Stappia indica: one gene and its partners. The protein of the gene in region 1 interacts with the protein of each later gene in a pairwise test. Links are inferred from orthologs where the notes say so. Each region holds a gene or a part of one and is shown in the gene's direction. Other genes may lie near its edges. The genes, in order: dnaE, GH266_RS15355, dnaQ, dnaN and GH266_RS20960.

Region 1 (4,785 bases):
GTCACTCTCCCCCTCCCAAGAAGAAGAGAGGAGGGGGAGATGTCGGCGAAGCCGACAGAGGGGGGTATGCGGCGCTCGCGATGGAGCGCGGTTCTTTCTTTTCGTCCTCCCGGACGGTTAGCGCCGAGCCGGGATCGGAGAGCCGAGGGCGTATAAGGTGCGCTCCTGAACCATACCACGAGCGCCGTGTCTCGCCGGTCCCTGGATCTGCGGCCTTCGTCCTCGTCCGGGAAGACGCCAGGCAGAGGCATGCCGCCTCATGCCTGCGGAGGGGGGCTCCTCTGCGCCCTCGCTCCGGACCGCGCCCCTGCACCCGGTTTAACCGCGCGCTAACCATGAGTCGTGCCGTCGGAATGACGGGGGTTGCAAAAAGAACAAAACATGAACATACTCGAATTATCGAGAGTTCACCGAGAGTTCCTGGGCAAGGGAGGCTACCATGTTCGATGAGTTTCGCGATAGTTTTCAGGACCTGGCCGCACTGGCGGCACTGACCCTGTTCGGCACCACCATGCTGCTGTGGAGCAGCGCCATCGCCGAGCTGCTGACCGCCTGACCATCCGAAAGGCTTGCCGTCCGCCGGCGGTTCTCGCCGGTCTCGTCAATTGACGGTGCATGGCGTGCCCATATCTGGGGATCGGCGGGCAGGGCGGGTCGACATTGGAGGGCGGACGGGAAACACTGTCCGTTCGACCACGACAGGCGGCCGCCTTACCCGATCGCGCAACAGCCCTGATCGCATGCGCGCCGCCCGGCATTTTCGGCAGGCAGGAACGGCGGGCAAAGATGAGCGATCCCGGCTTCGTCCATCTCAGGGTTCATTCGGCCTATTCGCTGCTGGAAGGCGCGCTGCCGGTGGGCAAGCTCGTCGGGCTCGCCAGCGCCGACGGCCAGCCCGCGCTCGCCATCACCGACACCTCCAATCTCTTCGGCGCGCTGGAGTTTTCCGACAAGGCCTGGGGCGCCGGCATCCAGCCGATCACCGGCGTGCAGCTTGCCGTCGATTTCGGCGACGGCGGCGTGCGCAAGGGGCGGGGCACCGAGCATCTTGGCGACGTTGTGCTGCTCGCCGCGACCGACGAGGGCTACGGCAACCTGATGGACGTGGTCAGCCGCGCCTATCTCGACACCGACCCGTCCATGCGCGCGCACATCCCGATCTCGCGGCTGGAGGATCGCTCGGCCGGCGTCATCCTGCTGACCGGCGGCGTCGGCGGGCCGGTCGGCCAGGCGCTTGTCGCTGGGGAACCGGACAAGGCCCGCGCGCGCCTGGCGCGGCTTGCCGCCGCCTTCGGCGACCGCATCTATGTGGAGCTGCAGCGCCACGACATGCCCGAGGAGATCGCCAGCGAGGCCGCGACCCTCGCGCTCGCCTACGAGCTCGGCCTGCCGCTGGTCGCCACCAACGAGCCCTTCTTCGCCTCCGCCGACGACTATGAGGCGCATGACGCGCTGATCGCGATTGCCGAAGGGCGCGTCATCATTGAGGACGACCGCCGCCGGCTGACGCCGGAGCATCGCTTTAAGACGCGCGCGGAAATGCTTGAACTCTTTGCGGATTTGCCGGAGGCGACGGCGAACACGGTGGAGATCGCGCGGCGTTGCCATGCCCGGCCGATGAAGCGCTCGCCGATCCTGCCGCAATTCGCCGGTGCCTCCGCCGATCCGGAAGCCGCCTTCATCGCCGAGGTCGAGGAGCTGCGCCGTCAGGCGCGTGAGGGCCTTGCCGGCCGGATCGAGGCGCATGGTCTTGCCGACGGCGTCAGCGAGCAGGACTACTGGGACCGGCTCGACTACGAGCTTGGCGTCATCGAGCGCATGCGCTTCCCCGGCTACTTCCTGATCGTTGCCGACTTCATCAAGTGGGCGAAGGCGCAGGACATCCCGGTGGGGCCGGGCCGTGGTTCGGGTGCCGGTTCGCTTGTTGCGTGGTCGTTGACCATTACCGACCTTGATCCAATGCGTTACGCGCTTCTGTTCGAGCGGTTTCTCAACCCAGAGCGCGTGTCGATGCCGGATTTCGACATCGACTTCTGCCAGAACCGGCGCGAAGAGGTCATCCGCTACGTGCAGCGCAAGTACGGGCGCGAGCAGGTGGCGCAGATCATCACCTTCGGAACGCTGCAGGCCCGCGCCGTGCTGCGCGACGTCGGCCGCGTGCTGCAGATGCCCTACGGCCAGGTCGACCGCCTGTCGAAGATGGTGCCGGCGGTGCCCGGCCAGCCGATCACGCTGGAACAGGCGATCCGCGACGAGCCGCGCCTGCAGGAGGCGCAGCGCGAGGAGGAGACTGTCGCGCGCCTGCTCGCCATGGCGCAGAAGCTGGAGGGCCTCTACCGCCACGCCTCGACCCACGCCGCCGGCGTCGTCATCGGCGACCGGCCGCTGGAGCAGCTGGTGCCGCTCTACCGCGACCCGCGCTCCGACATGCCGGTCGCCCAGTTCAACATGAAGTGGGTCGAGCAGGCCGGCCTCGTGAAGTTCGACTTCCTCGGCCTGAAGACGCTGACGGTGATCGACACGGCGGTGAAGCTCATCGCAGACAAGGGCATCACCGTCGACATGGCGGGCTTGCCGATGGACGACCCGGCGACCTACCGCTTGCTGGCGGCCGGCGAGACGGTCGGCGTGTTCCAGCTGGAAAGCCAGGGCATGCGCCGGGCCATCGCCGGCATGAAGCCGGACCGGTTCGAGGACATCATCGCGCTGGTGGCGCTGTATCGTCCCGGCCCGATGGACAACATCCCGGTCTACAACGCCGTCAAGCATGGCGAGCAGGATCCGGACTATCTGCATCCGCTGCTCGAGCCGATCCTGAAGGAGACGAACGGCATCATCGTCTACCAGGAGCAGGTGATGCAGATCGCCCAGGTGCTCTCGGGCTACTCGCTCGGCGAAGCCGACCTGCTGCGCCGCGCCATGGGCAAGAAGATCGCCGCGGAGATGGAGGTGCAGCGCGCCCGCTTCGTCGAGGGCGCGGTCGAGCGCGGCGTCGACAAGGGGCAGGCCGGCACGATCTTCGACCTGGTCGCCAAGTTCGCGAATTACGGCTTCAACAAGTCGCACGCCGCCGCCTATGCGCTCGTTTCCTACCAGACGGCCTGGCTGAAGGCGAACCACCCGGTCGAGTTCATGGCCGCGTCGATGACGCTCGATCTCGGCAACACGGACAAGCTCAGCGACTTCTGCGTCGAGGCGCGGCGCATGGCGATCAAGGTGCTGCCGCCCTCGATCAACCGCTCCGGCGTGCATTTCACCGTCGAGGGCGACAAGATCCGCTACGCCATGGGCGCGATCAAGGGCGTCGGCGAGGGCGTGATGGAGCACATCATCGCCATGCGCGAGGAGCGTCCGTTCTCCAGCCTCGGCAATTTCTCCTCGCGGGTGAACGCGCGCCAGCTCAACAAGCGGACGCTGGAAAGCCTCGTCAATGCCGGGGCCTTCGACGAGCTGGAGGCCAACCGCGCGCGGCTCGTTGCCGGGCTCGACCGCATCATCGGCGTCGCCCAGCGAACCGACGAGGAAAAGACCAGCGGCCAGAACGACATGTTCGGCGGCGGCGAGGAGGGCGAGGAGGTGCATCTGCCCGACGCGCAGGCCTGGCTGCCGGAGGAGCAGCTGCAGCGCGAGCAGGCGGCCATCGGCTTCTATCTCTCCGCCCATCCGCTCGATGCCTACCGCCCGCTGCTGGAGCGCATGCGCGTGCAGATGTGGAGCGAGTTCTCGCAGGCCGTGAAGCAGGGGGCGTCCGCCGGCCGTCTCGCCGGCACGGTGCTGGCGCGCCAGGAGCGCAAGACCCGCTCGGGCAACCGCATGGGCATCGTCCGCCTGTCCGATCCCACGGGCCAGTTCGAGGCGCTGCTGTTTTCCGAGGCGCTGGCCCAGTTCCGCGATGCGCTGGAGCCGGGCGTCTCGGTGGTGCTGCTGGTCGGCGCGGACATGCGCGACGACGAGCCGAGCCTGCGCATCCAGTCGGTGCGCCCGCTGGAGGAAGAGGCCTCGCGCGTGCAGAAGAGCCTCACTGTTTTCCTGCGCAACGAGCAGGCGGTGTCGCGCCTGTCGCGGCATCTGGGCGACCGGGGCGACGGCGAGGTCAGCGTCGTGGTGCTGTGCGGCGACGGCAATCGCGAGGTCGAGGTCAAGCTGCCGGGCGGCTACCGCCTGACGCCGCAGATGGCCGGCGCGGTCAAGACCATCCCCGGCGTCGTCGAGGTGCAGCTGGCCTGATCCGGCCGGGCAGGGGGGCTGGCAGGGGGGGACGTCCGAAAGGGCGCGCGCGCCCTCATCCCCTCGGCCGGGGAGACTGGCAGCCGCCTCGCATCTCCTCGGCCTATTGGTTGCCAGAGCGGTAGCGAAGATGCGCGACGCGCGCCCATCCCTCAGCCTGTCGTCCCGGTTCAGGCTTACCGAAGACCGGGACCCAGTAACCGCGGGCGGTTCGGTTCAGGCCTCGGCGTTGCGCCCAGCGGCGTAAAGCTCTCACCCACCGCGACTCATGGACCTCCGAAGAAAGCGGCGCCACCCTCCCGCCAGCCGCATCTTTTTCGCGGCAGGCGAGGCAAAAGGCGGGCCGGCGGGGCTTGTCTTGTGGCGCGCAGGTCAGTATAACGCGCGCATTCCACACGCAGGGTCGGTTTTCGTCACGGACGGGGTCCATCCGGTGTCGGTGCGTGAGCGCTGTCACACCCTGCGGAGGTACAACCGGAAAATCAAGGAGTTGCAAGGCTATGGCCCTGCCCGATTTCACGATGCGCCAGCTGCTGGAAGCCGGTGTCCACTTCGGCC
Region 2 (3,837 bases), 2.9 Mb from region 1 along the record:
TGTTTCTCGGCTACTGGAACAATCCCGAGGCGACGCAGGCGAAATTCGCCGGCGAGTACCTGCTGACCGGCGACATGGGCGTGCGCGATGCCGACGGCTGGCTGCGCTTCGTCGGACGGGACGACGACGTCATCACCTCGGCCGGTTATCGCATCGGCCCGGGCGAGATCGAGGATTGCCTGATCGGGCATCCGGCCGTCGCCATGGCAGGCGTCGTCGGCAAGCCGGACCCGGCGCGCACCGAGATCGTCAAGGCCTATGTGGTGCTGGCGGAGGGACATGCTCCGTCGCAGGCACTGGCCCGCGAGCTGCAGGACTTCGTCAAGTCGCGGCTCGCCGCGCACGAATATCCGCGCGAGATCGCCTTCGTGGATGCCCTGCCGATGACGACGACCGGCAAGATCATCCGTAAGGACCTGCGCGCCCAGGCGGTCGCCGAGACCGGGGAGAGCGGGGACCGCCGGTGATCCTTGCGGGATTTCCCCTTGCATCGGCGGGATAAAATCACGATATAGGGCGCGGGAGGTTGGTGGTGGACGAGCCACTCGCCAACCGGGTCAGGTCCGGAAGGAAGCAGCCCCAACGAGTCGCGGCACGGGTCACCGTGCCAGCCTCCCACCCTTTCCCCTCAAGGTCTCGATCCGGTACGGCCTGCGTATCGTGACGCAATCGCGGCAGTGCGAGGGCGCAGGAATGCGCGCTCTGGCCAGCGGCGGCGGGGAAATCCTGCAAGGCGCACCGAATAGGCCTCAACATCCGGCGGTCGCGCCGTTAAGCTTGTGCCCATGGACGGTCTCATCCCCACCTCTTCCGACGACACTCCCGGCGCGGGCAGCGGCAACGCCGCGTATCGTGTGCTCGCGCGCAAGTATCGCCCCCGCAGCTTCGACGACCTGGTCGGCCAGGAGCCGATGGTCCAGACTCTGCGCAACGCCTTCGAGACCGGGCGCATTGCCCAGGCCTGGATGCTGACCGGCGTGCGCGGCGTCGGCAAGACCACGACGGCGCGCATTCTCGCGCGCGGGCTCAACTACGAGGTCCCCGGCGAGGTGGACCGGCCGACGGTGAACCTCGACAAGCTCGGCGTGCATTGCGAAGCAATCATGGACGGCCGCCATGTCGACGTGATCGAGATGGACGCCGCCTCGCATACCGGCATCGACGACATTCGCGAGATCACGGACGCGGCGCGCTACCGGCCGGCATCCGCCCGCTACAAGGTCTACATCATCGACGAAGTGCACATGCTGTCGAAGTCGGCTTTCAACGGCCTGCTGAAGACGCTCGAGGAGCCGCCCGAGCATGTGAAGTTCATCTTCGCCACCACCGAGATCCGCAAGGTGCCGGTGACGGTCCTGTCGCGCTGCCAGCGCTTCGACCTGCGCCGCATCGATGCCGACAAGCTCGTCGGTCTGCTGCGCCGCATTTCGCAGGCAGAGGGCATCGCTGTTGCCGACGAAGCGCTGGCGCTGATCGCCCGCGCCGGCGAAGGCTCTGCGCGCGATTCCCTGTCGCTGCTCGACCAGGCCATCGCCCATGGCAGCGTCTCTCATGGCAGCATCTCCCAGGGCAGCATCTCCCAGGGCGGCGGCGACACGATCGGTGCGGAGACGGTGCGCGGGATGCTCGGCCTCGCCGACCGCGCCCGTATCATCGACCTGTTCGAGTACCTGATGCGCGGCGACGCGGCGGCGGCCATGGCCGAGTTCCGCCAGCAATACGACGTCGGCGCCGACCCGGTGGTCGTGCTGTCCGATCTTGCCGAATTCACCCATCTCGTCACCCGGTTGAAGATCGTCCCGGATGCGGGCGACGATGCCTCGGTGACGGAAACAGAGCGCGCGCGCGGCCGCGAGCTTGCCGGCCGCCTGTCGCTGCGGCTTTTGTCGCGCGCCTGGCAGATGCTGCTGAAGGGCATCGAAGAGGTGCAGGCCGCCCCCAAGCCGCATCTGGCCGCCGACATGGTCCTGGTGCGTCTGGCCTATGCCGCCGACCTTCCCGATCCGGAAGACGCCCTGCGCATGCTGCGCGACGGCAAGGCGGCCGCGCTCGGCTCCAGCCTGCCGGCACCGCCGACCCGCCCGCAGACCTCCGGCGGAGACGCTTCCGCGCGACAGGCGCCGAGCGAGCCGGCGCAAGCCGCCGCCTCGCCAGCCGCGTCCGGCCCCCCCTACTCCGCCCCGGCGGCCGCGGAGCCGGTCGCCGTATCGCCGCAGATGCGCACCTCCGCGCAGGCACTGCCCGGCGAGGCACCGCACGCTCAGGCCGCTCCCAGTTCCCCGCCGCGCCTGCAGGCGCTGGCCGGAGGGCTTGCCCCGGAGACGACACGCCCCCAGCCCGCTGCCGACAGTCAGCCGGCACCCAGCCACGGCCTTGCCTCGCTGGCCGATTGCTCGGCCCTGGCGGCCGAAAAGCGCGATATTCGTCTGAAGGTCGAGATCGAGCGGCAGATGCGGCTCGTGCGCTTCGAGCCGGGGCGAATCGAATTCCAGCCGGTCGAAGGCGCCGATCCCGATCTCGCCGGCCGGCTCGGCCGGCGCCTGTCGGAATGGACCGGCACCCGCTGGATCGTCACCGTCTCCCGCACGGAAGGACGGCCGACGCTGCACGAGGAGCGCGAGGCCAACCAGCGCCAGCTCTTTTCCGACGCGCGCGCCGAGCCTACCGTGGCCGCCCTGCTCTCGGCCTTTCCGGGCGCCAAGGTCGTCGACGTGAGAATGACCGCCGTCGAGGACGCGCCCCTTGACATGGCTCCGGTCGAAGACGAAATCGACCCCGACACATGATGCGACAGCCGGAGCCGGTACGGTCCGACCTGCCGACCGGCAGGGACTGACCCGGCGCCCTTTCGCACCGCTCCCAAGGAGAGACCCATGGACTTCCTGAAGATGATGAAACAGGCGAAGCAGATGCAGGAGCAGATGGGCTCGCTGCAGGAGGAGATCGCCGCGGTCGCAGTGGAGGGTACCGCCGGCGGCGGCATGGTCACCTTGACCATGACCGGCAAGGGCGAGCTCAAGTCCATCCGCATCGACCCGTCCATGGCCAAGCCCGACGAGGTCGAGATCCTCGAGGACCTGATCCTTGCGGCTCACCATGACGCCAAGGCCAAGGCCGAAGCGCTGCTGCAGCAGAAGACCCAGGAACTGATGGGCGGTCTCGGCCTGCCCGCCGGCTTCAAGCTGCCGTTCTGATCCGATGGCCAACCGGGCGGTCGCCGGACCCGAGGTCGAACGGCTGATCCAGCTGCTCGCCAAGCTGCCGGGGCTGGGCCCCCGGTCGGCCCGGCGCGCGGCGCTGCATCTCATCAAGAAGAAGGACCAGCTGCTGGTCCCGCTGGCGCAGGCCATGGGCGTTGCCGTGGACCGCGTGACCGTGTGCCAGACCTGCGGCACCGTCGACACCTGCGATCCCTGCACCATCTGCTCCGATCCGCGCCGCGACACGGCGACCATCGTCGTGGTGGAGGACGTCTCCGATCTGTGGGCGCTGGAGCGTGCCGGAGCGCTGAACTGCCGCTACCACGTGCTGGGCGGCACCTTGTCGCCGCTCGACGGCATCGGCCCGGACGACCTGACCATCGACAAGCTGATCGAGCGGGTCGCCGCCGGCGATGTCTCTGAAATCGTCCTGGCGGTGAATGCGACGGTGGAGGGCCAGACCACGGCCCATTACATCACCGACCGCCTGCGCGGCATGGAGGTCAAGGTGACGCGCCTCGCCCATGGTGTGCCGGTCGGCGGCGAGCTCGACTATCTCGACGAGGGGACGCTGGTTCAGGCGCTGAAGGCCCGCACGTCCTTCTGATCCCGCATGTCGTCCCGCGCGGTGCGTCAT
Region 3 (3,715 bases), 2.4 Mb from region 1 along the record:
GCTGCAACGTCACGGTTCCCAACAAGGAAGCGGCGGCCGCGGTCTGTGCCACGCTCGACGAGGCCGCGCGCGCCATGGGCGCGGTCAACCTGTTGTGGGTGGAAGCCGACGGCCGCGTGCACGGCGCCAATACCGATGGCCTCGGCTTTCTCGGCAATCTCGACCAGATGGCGCCGGGCTGGGACGAGGATCTGCGCGAGGCGGTGGTCCTGGGCGCCGGCGGGGCGGCTCGCGCCATCGTCTGGGCGCTGCTGTCGCGCGGTGTGAAAACCGTGACAATCGTCAATCGCACAAGGTCGAAAGCCGAAGAACTCTGCGCCCGTTTCGGGTCCGACTCGAAGGCTGCCGACTGGGGAGAACTCACCAGTCTTCTGGGGAGTGCCGGGCTGCTCGTCAACACGACCTCGCTCGGCATGCAGGGCCAGCCGCCGCTGGAGATCGACCTCTCCCCGCTCCCTGTGTCGGCGCTGGTGACCGATGCGGTCTATGCGCCGCTGGAAACGCCGCTGCTGGCCGCAGCGCGCGCGAGGGGCAACCCGGTGGTCGACGGGCTCGGCATGCTGCTGCACCAGGCGGTGCCCTCCTTCGAGCGCTGGTTCGGCGTCCGTCCGCAGGTCACCGCGGAGCTGCGCGCCCTGCTTCTGGCCGATCTCGAGGTGGCCGCGTGATCGTTCTCGGCCTCACCGGCTCCATCGGCATGGGCAAGAGCACCACGGCGCGCATGTTCGCCGAGGCCGGTGCGGCGGTCTATGACGCCGATGCTGCCGTGCACCGGCTCTATTCCGGCAAGGCGGCGCCGCTGATCGAGGCCGGCTTTCCCGGCACCGTCGTGGACGGCACGGTCGACCGCACCCGGCTCGGCGAGCAGGTCATCGGCAAGCCCGGGGAGATGAAACGGCTGGAGGCCATCGTCCATCCCCTGGTGCGCGAGGCGGAGAACGCCTTTCTTCAGGATGCCGCGCGCCGGGGCGCCCGCGTTGCCGTGCTCGACATCCCGCTCCTGTTCGAGACGGGCGGCGAGCGCCGCGTGCGTGCCGCTGTCGTGGTCACCGCATCGCCGGATGTCCAGCGCGAGCGGGTGCTCGCCCGCCCCGGCATGAGCGAAGCGCGGTTCGAGGGCATCCTCGCCAAGCAGATGCCGGATGCGGAAAAGCGTCGCCGGGCGCATTTCCTCGTCGATACGGGTCAGGGGGTCGAGCCCGCGCGCCGCGCGGTCGGCGCAATCCTGCGGGCCGTCGCCTCCCTCGCCTGAGGAAAAGCACGCGGATATCCTGCGCACAACCGGCTCGCAACATGAGGATCAGCTGGGGAAAACCGGTGGCAAGGAGCATGGGGCGCTGTGCCTTGCTGTCGCTGCCGGGGCCGATCTGAGACACTGAAACCGGCCGGCGCATCGCCGGCCGGGCATGACACGGGGACCTCGACCTTGCGGGAAATCGCCTTCGACACGGAAACCACGGGCCTTGATCCCAGGAACGGCGACCGGCTGGTGGAAATCGGCGGCGTCGAGCTGATCAACCACGTGCCGACGGGCCGCACCTATCACGTCTACATCAACCCCGAGCGCGATGTGCCGATCGAGGCGTTCAACGTGCACGGCCTGTCGAGCGAGTTTCTGGCCGACAAGCCGAAATTCGCCGAAGTGGCGCAGGAGTTCCTGGAGTTCGTCGGCGATGCGGTGCTGGTGATCCACAACGCCTCGTTCGACATGGGCTTCATCAACATGGAGCTCGCGCGCGTCGGCCTGGGGCCGATCCCGCCCGCCCAGGTGCTCGACACGCTGGCCATCGCCCGGCGCAAGCATCCCGGCTCGCCCGCCTCGCTGGACGCGCTGTGCTCGCGCTACGGCATCGACAATTCGCGCCGCACCAAGCACGGCGCGCTGCTCGATTCCGAGATCCTGGCAGAGGTCTATATCGAGCTGATCGGCGGCAAGCAGGCCGGCCTTGCCTTCAGCGCCGAGGAAGAGACGACGACTGTCGAGGTCGTGCAGCAGCGCAGCCGCGCCCAGCCGCGGCCCGTGCCGCTGCCCCCGCGCCTGAGCGCCGCCGAGATCGAGGCCCATGCCGCGTTCGTCTCCGGCATGGGCGACAAGGCCCTGTGGAAGCGTTACGAGCCGGGCGAGGCCTGATCAGCTGGGAAAATGAGAGCGGGGAAGGATCCCCGTTCTTCTTCCTTACAGCATCGAGGGCAGGACGCGATCCGGCGGACGGTGGCCGTCCATGAAGGTCTTGATGTTGATGATGACCTTCTCGCCCATGTCGATGCGGCCCTCGACCGTGGCCGATCCCATATGCGGCAGCAGCACCACCTTGGTGGAGGCGACCAGCTTCGGGTTGACCGCCGGCTCGTGCTCGAATACGTCGAGACCGGCGCCGGCGAGCTGGCCGGCATCGAGCTGACGGATCAGCGCCGCCTCGTCGATCACCTCGCCGCGCGCGGTGTTGACGATATAGGCCTCGGGCTTCATCAGCTTGAGCCTGCGGGCCGACAGCAAGTGATAGGTCGCCGGGGTGTGCGGGCAGTGGATGGACACGACGTCCATGCGCGCCAGCATCTGGTCGAGGCTTTCCCAGTAGGTCGCCTCGAGCGACTCCTCCACCGCCTCGGACACCCTCCGGCGGTTGTGGTAGTGGATCGACATGCCGAAGGCCTTGGCGCGGCGCGCCACCGCCTGGCCGATGCGGCCCATGCCGATGATGCCGAGCCGTTTGCCCCAGATCCGCCGGCCGAGCATCCAGGTCGGCGACCAGCCCGTCCACTCGCCATGCTCCAGCACCTTGATGCCTTCGGCGATGCGGCGCGGCACGCCGAGGATCAGCGCCATGGTCATGTCGGCCGTATCCTCGGTCAGCACGCCGGGGGTGTTGGTGACCGTGATGCCGCGATTGTTGGCGGTGATCACGTCGATATTGTCGACGCCATTGCCGAAATTGGCGATCAGCTTGAGATTGGGTCCGGCCTGCGACAGCACGGCGGAGTCGATCCGGTCGGTGACCGTCGGCACCACCACGTCGGCGGTCTTCACCGCCTCCACCAGCTCGGCCTGGCTCAGCGGCCTGTCGGCCTCGTTGAGGCGCGTCTCGAACAGCTCGCGCATCCGCGTCTCGACGACGTCGGGCAGTTTGCGTGTCACGACGACCAGTGGCTTCTTCCTGGGCATGCTCCTCGCCTTTTCGCGCTCTGTTGAGGGCTCCTTAACCCTACCTGTCCGAAATTGCGTCGTCGTCGCCGCAGCGGCCGGGCCGACGCTTCAGTTCTCATTACCAGATGGTCCGGTCAAAACAAGGGATCGGAACGTGCGATAGCGCCGGATGGCGGGCTCAAGGCGGGCCTGCCTTGAAAATGTGCGATTCTCGGTCTTTCGCTGAACCCGTCGGACAGGCAGCGGCGATACGGATTTCGAGGGAAAGGACAGGGACCCCATGCGTGGATTGGCGAGGCGGTGCAGCGATCACGACAGGCAGCGGGCGGACGACGCCGGCCGGTCGCGTGCGCGCCCTGCGCCGACCCGCATCCGAAGGCCCCTTGCCCGAGCGCTGGCCGCCGCCGGCCTCTGCCTGCTGCTGCTGCTGCAGATCTTCGCCGGGCCCGGCACCGCCCTTGCCCAGAGCACCACAAAGGGTCCGAGCGGCTTTCCCGTGCCGCGCTTCGTCAGCCTCAAGTCCGAGCGCGTCAACGTGCGCATCGGGCCGACGCTGGAGCACCGCATCGG
Region 4 (3,621 bases), 2.9 Mb from region 1 along the record:
CCGTCGTCGGCGGCGTCGCGCGTCCCGTACCGGCGGCCCCGCGGACTGCCCAGCAGATCAAGCTCGTCGAAAACTCCGCTTCAGCCAGGGCCGAGACCGTCTCGTCCGGCGTGGCGCGGCCTGCGGCTGCGACCCCGCGCGAGGGCTCCGATGGCCTGGAAGGGGCTTCGCTCGATCCGAAATACACGTTCGAGTCCTTCGTTGAGGGCGAGTCCAACGCGCTGGCGCTGGCCGCCGCGCGTCAGGTCGCGACCGCTGCGGCGGTGACCTTCAACCCGCTCTACATCCATGCCTCGGTCGGCCTCGGCAAGACCCACCTGATGCAGGCTGTCGCCTCGGCGGCGCAGGCCTCTGGCCGCCGCGTGCTCTATCTCACGGCCGAGCATTTCATGTACCGCTTCGTCGCGGCGCTGAAGGCCCAGTCCGCCCTTGCCTTCAAGGACACGCTGCGCGCCATCGACCTGCTGCTGATCGACGACATGCAGTTCCTGCACGGCAAGCAGGTTCAGCAGGAGTTCTGCCACACGCTCAACGCCCTGATCGACGGTGCCCGCCAGGTGGTGGTCGCTGCCGACCGTCCGCCCGCGGACCTTGAGACGCTCGACGACCGCATGCGCTCGCGTCTGGCCGGCGGCCTCGTCGTCTCGATCTCCGAGCCCGATTTCGGCCTGCGCCGCGCCATTTTGACCAACCGCATCGATTGCGTGCGCCGTTCGCATGCCACCTTCGCCGTGCCGGAGGCCGTGCTCGACTACGTCGCCCGCCATGTCGGCAATTCGGGCCGCGACCTCGAGGGCGCGCTGAACCGCCTGATCGCCCACAACCAGCTCACCAACCAGCCGGTGACGCAGGAAATGGCCGAGGCGACCTTGCGCGACCTGGTGCGCAATACAGAGCCGCGCCGGGTCAAGATCGAGGACATCCAGCGCATCGTCTCCAAGCACTACAACGTGTCCAAGGCCGACCTCCTGTCGGCCCGCCGCACCCGCACCATCGTGCGTCCGCGGCAGATCGCCATGTATCTTGCCAAGGCCCTGACCCCGCGCTCGCTGCCCGAGATCGGCCGCCGCTTCGGCAACCGCGACCACACAACCGTGCTCCACGCAGTTCGCAAGATCGAGGACCTCGCGCGATCCGACACCGCGCTCGCGCAGGAGCTCGACCTCCTGAAGCGGATGCTGGACGCCTGATCCTTCATCCGGCAGGCATCGCGGGTGGCATCCCCTTGTCGGGGAGGGCCGCCCGCTTGCGGTTTTCGCAAGGCATTTGCCAAGGATCGCCGGCACTTGCTTTTCGCAGCGCAAAAGGGCAGTGTCTTCGCCCATTTGACCGTCGCGGTTCCCACGATTTTCGACAATGGACGATACAATGAAAGTGACCCTCGAGCGGACCGATCTTCTGAAGTCCCTGACCCATGTTCATCGTGTCGTCGAGCGCCGAAACACCATCCCGATCCTGTCGAACGTGTTGCTGCGCGCCGACGGCGGCCAACTGCTGCTGAAGGCGACCGACCTCGATCTGGAAATCTCGGAGAAGGTCGCGGCGCTGGTCGAACAGCCCGGCGCGACCACCGTTCCGGCGCACATGATCTACGACATCGTCCGCAAGCTGCCCGAGGGCGCGCAGGTGGCGCTGGAGACCTCGTCGGACAATGCGACGCTGGAGATCCGGGCCGGCCGCTCGCGCTTTGCGCTGCAGATGCTGCCCGAGACCGACTTCCCGGACATCACGGCCGGTGAGTTCACACACCGCTTCACGCTACCCTCACGCGATCTGCGCTCGCTGATCGATGCCACCCAGTTCGCAATCTCCACCGAGGAGACCCGCTACTACCTGAACGGCATCTACATGCATTCGGTGGCGACCGACGGCGGCGACCGGCTGCGCGCGGTGGCGACCGACGGTCACCGGCTGGCGCGCGCCGAAATCCCGGCGCCGAACGGCTCCGTCGGGATGCCGGGCATCATCGTGCCGCGCAAGACGGTCGGCGAGATCCAGAAGCTGCTGGAAGCGCCGGACGCGGAGGCGGCCATCGAGATCTCCGAGACGAAGATCCGCATCACCACCGGCGATGTGATCCTGACCTCGAAGCTGATCGACGGCACCTTCCCGGACTACGGCCGGGTGATCCCGCAGAACAACGACAAGGAAATGCTGGTCGAGCGCGACGAGTTCAAGGCCGCCGTCGACCGCGTGTCCACCATCTCCTCCGAGCGCGGTCGCGCCGTGAAGCTGGCGATCTCCGAAGGCCGTATGATCCTGACGGTGGTCAATCCGGACAGCGGTTCGGCGACCGAGGAACTGGCCATCGACTACGACAGCGATCCGCTGGAGATCGGCTTCAACTCCCGCTATCTGCTGGAGATCACCAGCCAGCTGCGTGGCGATACCGCCTGCTTCCGCCTGGCCGATGCCGGCGCGCCGACGCTGATCCAGGACAAGGGCGTGGAAGACGCGCTCTATGTCCTGATGCCGATGCGCGTCTAGCAGCCAGGCTTTGCCCGCGATCGGCAGCCGCGCTGCGGGCGCGGTGCGCCTTGACGGGGCCGGCAGGCGAAGCGCAGGCAAGCGACCCGTAATGGAGGCCGGATGGGCGAGCCGGTCCAGGTTGCCATCGGCAGTCTGACACTCACCGATTTCAGGAACTACGAGCAGGCGAGCGTCGCATTCGGCGCCCGCCTTGTGGCGTTGGTCGGCGACAACGGCTCCGGCAAGACCAACCTGCTGGAGGCGGTCTCGCTGCTGACCGCCGGGCGCGGTCTGCGCCGGGCCCAACTCGACGACATCCGCCGGCAGGGGGCGCCCGCCGGCTGGAGCGTTGCCGCCCGTGTCGAGGGCGTGGCCGGGGAGACCCGCATCGGCGTCGGCCATGCGCCCGGCGAGACCGGCCGGCGTGTGCGCATCGACGGCGCGGATGCCCGCTCTTCCGAACAGTTGCTCGACTATCTGCGCGTGCTCTGGCTGCTGCCGGCGATGGACGGGCTGTTCACCGGCGCGGCCGGCGACCGCCGCCGCTTCCTCGACCGCCTGGTGCTGGCGATCGACCCAGGCCATGGCCGCCGCGTCGCCGATCTGGAAAAGACCCTGCGCGCCCGCAATCGCCTGCTGGAGGAGGGCGGCTCTGCCGCCTTTCTCGATGCGGTGGAGGCGCAGCTCGCCCCGCTTGCGGTTGCCGTCGGCTTTGCCCGGCGCGAGACCGTCGCCCTGTTGCAGGCCCGCATCCGCCAGCAGGGCGACCTCGGTCTGCCCTTCCCGCTGGCCGGGGTGGAGCTTGCCGGCGAGTTCGAGCGCGACTGCGAAGGCATTGCGGCCTACGACATCGAGGACCGCTACCGCGATCAGCTCGCCGCGACCCGCATGCGCGACCGCGCCGCCGGGCGGACCCTTTACGGGCCGCATCGCAGCGATCTGGCGGTGCGCCATCTGGCCAAGGACATGCCGGCGGCCCTTGCCTCCACCGGCGAGCAGAAGGCGCTGCTGATCGGTCTTGTGCTGGCCCATGCGGAAGTGACCTCGCAGACCGCCGGCATGACCCCGGTGCTGCTGCTGGACGAGGTCGCCGCCCATCTCGACCCGGGCCGGCGCAGGGCGTTGTTCTCGCGCCTGGCGGAACTGGGGCTG
Region 5 (3,719 bases), 4.2 Mb from region 1 along the record:
GTGCGCCGCGAGAAGAAGAAGAACCCGGGCGGCACGACGGCCGTCTCCTGCTGCGGTGCCAACCCCGGCATGGTCTCCTGGTTCGTCAAGCAGGCGCTGGTCGACATCGCCCGCGACACCGGTGCCAAGTTCGAGGAGCCGACCAACCGCAAGGGTTGGGCGAAGCTGATGAAGAAGGTCGGCGTCAAGGGCGTGCACATCGCCGAGCGCGACACCCAGCGGGCCAAGAAGCCGAAGCCGATGGGCGCGTTCTGGAACACCTGGTCGGTCGAGGGTTTCCTCTCCGAGGGCTTCCAGCCGTCCGAGCTGGGCTGGGGCACGCACGAGAAGTGGATGCCGAAGAACGCCCGCAAGCACAAGAAGGGCTGCAAGGCGGCGATCTACCTGGAGCAGCCGGGCGCCAACACCCGCGTGCGCACCTGGTGCCCGACGCCGGGTGCCCAGTACGGCTTCCTCGTCACCCATAACGAGTCGATCTCCATCGCCGACTTCTTCACGCTGAAGGAGGACGGCAAGGTCGTCTACCGTCCGACCTGCCACTACGCCTACCACCCGGCCAACGACGCGGTGCTGTCTCTGCACGAGCTGTTCGGCGCCGCCGGCAAGATGCAGGAGACCCTGCACGTTCTGGCCGAGGACGAGATCGTCGACGGTATCGACGAGCTCGGCGTGCTGCTCTACGGCCACGAGAAGAACGCCTACTGGTACGGCTCGCAGCTCTCCATCGAGGAGACCCGCGAAATCGCGCCCTACCAGAACGCGACGGGCCTGCAGGTGACCTCGGCCGTGCTTGCCGGCATGGTCTGGGCGCTGGAGAACCCGAACGAGGGCATCGTCGAGGCCGACGAGATGGACTATCGGCGCTGCCTCGAGGTTCAGCGTCCCTATCTCGGCCCGGTCAAGGGCTACTACACCGACTGGACGCCGCTCACCGATCGTCCGGGCTTCTTCCCCGAGGACCTCGACGAGAGCGATCCCTGGCAGTTCCGCAACATCCTGGTGCGCTGACCTCGCACCGCGATCCGGACGTCCCGACGGCCCGTGCCGATCTTCCCCAGCGGGAGGCCGGCGCGGGCCGTTCGCGCATCCTCACTCGACGCAGCCGCCGCGAATGGCTACAAACCCCGGACAAAGTCGCCATGTGGGAACGCAAGCACGCCATGAAGCCGACCAATCCTGTCTTCACCGGACTGCCGACGACGATCTTCGAGACCATGTCGCGGCTCGCCATCGCCAACGGTGCGATCAATCTGGGTCAGGGCTTTCCGGATGTGGACGGGCCGCAGGACGTGCGCCAGGTCGCGGCCGATGCGCTGATGGCCGGCCCGAACCAGTATCCGCCGATGCTGGGCCTGCCGGAGCTGCGCCAGGCGGTCGCCGCCTCGACCAAGCGTTTCTACGATCTCGATGTCGACTGGCAGAGCGAGGTCATGGTCACCTCGGGCGCGACCGAGGCGCTGGCCGACGTGCTGCTGGCCCTGCTGGAGCCGGGCGACGAGGTCATCCTCATCGAGCCGCTCTACGACTGCTACCTGCCGCTGGTGAAGCGTGCGGGCGGCATCCCGGTGCGTCTGCGCGTCACGCCGCCGCACTGGAAGCTCGACCTCGGCAAGCTGGCCGATGCCTTCACCGAGAACACCAAGGCGATCCTCATCAACAATCCGATGAATCCGGCCGGCAAGGTGTTCGGAGAAGACGAACTGGCCGCGATCGCCCGGCTGTGCATCGAGCACGGCGTCTATGCGATCTGCGACGAGGTCTACGAGCATCTGCTGTTCGACGGGCGCCAGCACCTGCCGCTGATGGCGTTCCCTGGCATGCGCGAGCGTGCGGTGCGCATCGGCTCGGCCGGCAAGACCTTCTCGCTGACCGGCTGGAAGGTCGGCTATGTCACGGCCGCGCCGAACCTGCTCGATCCGATCGCCAAGGCGCACCAGTTCGTCACCTTCACGACGCCGCCCAACCTGCAGAAGGCGGTGGCCTACGGACTTGGCAAGGAAGACAGCTACTTCCTCACCCTGCGCGACGAGATGCAGGCCAAGCGCGACCGCTTCGCCAGCGGGCTTGCGGCTCTCGGCTTCGGCGTGCTGCCCTGCGAGGGTACCTACTTCCTGACCTGCGACGTCTCGACCCTCGGCCTGCAGGGCACCGATGTCGATATCTGCCGCCAGCTGGTGGAAGAGGCGGGCGTTGCCGCCGTGCCGGTCTCGGCCTTTTACGTTGCCGACGCGCCGACCAATTTCGTGCGCTTCTGCTTCTGCAAGAAGGATGAGGTGCTGGACGGGGCCCTGGAACGGCTGGACGCCTTCCTGTCGGCCCGCGGCGGCGCCTCCGCCGTCCTGTCTGCACCCGGTTCCCTTCAGGTGGCTGCCGAGAAGGCTTGAGCGAGATGGAAAACCCGGTCCTGGTGGAAGTGCTGCGCGGCGATGCGGTGGAAAGCCGCCATCGCGGCGCGCTTGCGGTGGTCGACGCTGCCGGCCACGTCGTTGCCGCGCTTGGCGACCATCAGCGCCCGGTCTTCCCGCGCTCGGCCGTTAAGGCGCTGCAGGCCCTGCCGCTGGTGGAATCCGGGGCGGCCGAAGCGCTCGACCTCGACAATGCCGAACTTGCGCTCGCCTGTTCCTCGCACAATGGCGAGGAGGTGCATGTCAGTGCTGCCCGGGTGATGCTGATGAAGGCCGGCCTCGACGAGGACGCGCTGGAATGCGGCAGCCAGTGGCCGCGGCGGATGGAGGATGTCGCCGTTCTTCACCGGACGGATGCCACGCCCTGTCCGCTTCACAACAACTGCTCGGGCAAGCATGCCGGCTTCCTCGGCCTTGCCCGCACGCTCGGGGCACCGACGCGCGGCTATGTCGAGCCGGACCATCCGGTACAGCTCGAGGTGCGGGCGGCCATTGAGCAGATGGCCGGCATCGATCTTTCCTCGATGGCACGCGGCACCGACGGGTGTTCGATCCCCACCTATGCGATGCCGCTGGCGCCGCTCGCGCGCGCCTTTGCCTGTTTCGGCACGGGTGAGGGGCTTCAGCCCTTGCGCGCACAGGCTGCCGAGCGGCTTTACAATGCCTGCGTCGACCATCCCTTCATGGTCGCCGGTACGGGGCGTTTCTGCACCGAGGTGATGGGCGCGCTCGGTGGGCGGGTCTTCGTCAAGACCGGCGCCGAGGGCGTCTTTATTGCGGCCATCCCCGAGCTCGGCCTTGGCATTGCGCTGAAATGCGATGACGGTGCAACGCGCGCGGCCGAGACGATGATGGCTGCCGTCATCGATGCCTTGCTGGAACTCGACGACGACGAGGCGAAGGCGCTGCGCCCCTGGCTCGCCCCGCCGCTCGCCAACTGGAACGGCAGGCCTGTCGGCAGCATTCATGCGGTTGCCGAGGCCTTTGCGCCGCTGAGAAGCATCGCCTGACGGCGATTGTCTGGTTCAACCAGTTCTACCGAACCATGTTGCCCTGAATGGCAAGGTGGCCGAACCCATCGGCCGCGCCCGGCCGCGTCAGATCGCCGGTGACCGCTTCCTTCCAGCGATGGCCGACGACGGCGCCGCCCGGCGTGCCGGAGAAGATGTTGCCGGAAATCAGTGCCGCGCCGGCGCCTTCCACCACGGTCACCGCCGCGCCCACCGGACAATCGCGGATGACGTTGGACGCGATGCTGACATCGCGCAGGTAAGGCCCCCAACCCATGTGGAGGCCGAAGCGCGCGGCCTTTTC

What was found.
Region 2: the proteins of dnaE (region 1) and GH266_RS15355 interact in binary tests that used the Escherichia coli proteins (3 or more experiments, as listed by UniProt). The link is inferred for Stappia indica from one-to-one orthologs.
Region 3: the proteins of dnaE (region 1) and dnaQ interact in binary tests that used the Escherichia coli proteins (3 or more experiments, as listed by UniProt). The link is inferred for Stappia indica from one-to-one orthologs.
Region 4: the proteins of dnaE (region 1) and dnaN interact in binary tests that used the Escherichia coli proteins (3 or more experiments, as listed by UniProt). The link is inferred for Stappia indica from one-to-one orthologs.
Region 5: the proteins of dnaE (region 1) and GH266_RS20960 interact in binary tests that used the Escherichia coli proteins (3 or more experiments, as listed by UniProt). The link is inferred for Stappia indica from one-to-one orthologs.

What each region holds. Positions count from the first base shown.
Region 1 is NZ_CP046908.1:378,305-383,089, reverse strand. What follows is about bases 485-4,427. They hold dnaE (DNA polymerase III subunit alpha), read left to right. Parts: upstream 485-786; coding sequence 787-4,227; downstream 4,228-4,427. Outside these bases: rpsB (30S ribosomal protein S2), read left to right, coding at 4,728-4,785. UniProt on the Escherichia coli protein: DNA polymerase III is a complex, multichain enzyme responsible for most of the replicative synthesis in bacteria. This DNA polymerase also exhibits 3' to 5' exonuclease activity. The alpha chain is the DNA polymerase catalytic subunit.
Region 2 is NZ_CP046908.1:3,269,509-3,273,345, reverse strand. What follows is about bases 291-3,285. They hold GH266_RS15355 (DNA polymerase III subunit gamma/tau), read left to right. Parts: upstream 291-785; coding sequence 786-2,786; downstream 2,787-3,285. Other genes in these bases: recR (recombination mediator RecR), read left to right, coding at 3,199-3,285; GH266_RS15350 (YbaB/EbfC family nucleoid-associated protein), read left to right, coding at 2,874-3,194; GH266_RS15365 (acyl-CoA synthetase), read left to right, coding at 291-467. Also shown: more of GH266_RS15365, read left to right, coding at 1-290; more of recR, read left to right, coding at 3,286-3,807; GH266_RS15340 (lytic murein transglycosylase), read left to right, coding at 3,814-3,837. UniProt on the Escherichia coli protein: Part of the beta sliding clamp loading complex, which hydrolyzes ATP to load the beta clamp onto primed DNA to form the DNA replication pre-initiation complex.
Region 3 is NZ_CP046908.1:2,816,041-2,819,755, forward strand. The notes cover bases 406-3,278. They hold dnaQ (DNA polymerase III subunit epsilon), read left to right. Parts: upstream 406-1,426; coding sequence 1,427-2,131; downstream 2,132-3,278. Other genes in these bases: GH266_RS13265 (shikimate dehydrogenase), read left to right, coding at 406-668; coaE (dephospho-CoA kinase), read left to right, coding at 665-1,252; GH266_RS13280 (2-hydroxyacid dehydrogenase), read right to left, coding at 2,177-3,163. Outside these bases: more of GH266_RS13265, read left to right, coding at 1-405; GH266_RS13285 (SH3 domain-containing protein), read left to right, coding at 3,426-3,715. UniProt on the Escherichia coli protein: DNA polymerase III is a complex, multichain enzyme responsible for most of the replicative synthesis in bacteria. The epsilon subunit contain the editing function and is a proofreading 3'-5' exonuclease.
Region 4 is NZ_CP046908.1:3,316,126-3,319,746, forward strand. The notes cover bases 649-3,427. They hold dnaN (DNA polymerase III subunit beta), read left to right. Parts: upstream 649-1,368; coding sequence 1,369-2,487; downstream 2,488-3,427. Other genes in these bases: dnaA (chromosomal replication initiator protein DnaA), read left to right, coding at 649-1,190; recF (DNA replication/repair protein RecF), read left to right, coding at 2,590-3,427. Outside these bases: more of dnaA, read left to right, coding at 1-648; more of recF, read left to right, coding at 3,428-3,621. UniProt on the Escherichia coli protein: Confers DNA tethering and processivity to DNA polymerases and other proteins. Acts as a clamp, forming a ring around DNA (a reaction catalyzed by the clamp-loading complex) which diffuses in an ATP-independent manner freely and bidirectionally along dsDNA.
Region 5 is NZ_CP046908.1:4,569,590-4,573,308, forward strand. What follows is about bases 396-3,272. They hold GH266_RS20960 (aminotransferase), read left to right. Parts: upstream 396-1,160; coding sequence 1,161-2,384; downstream 2,385-3,272. Other genes in these bases: GH266_RS20955 (homospermidine synthase), read left to right, coding at 396-1,008; GH266_RS20965 (asparaginase), read left to right, coding at 2,390-3,272. In the rest of the region: more of GH266_RS20955, read left to right, coding at 1-395; more of GH266_RS20965, read left to right, coding at 3,273-3,415; GH266_RS20970 (TIGR03808 family TAT-translocated repetitive protein), read right to left, coding at 3,441-3,719. UniProt on the Escherichia coli protein: Shows aminotransferase activity with methionine and histidine as substrates, and to a lesser extent also with phenylalanine.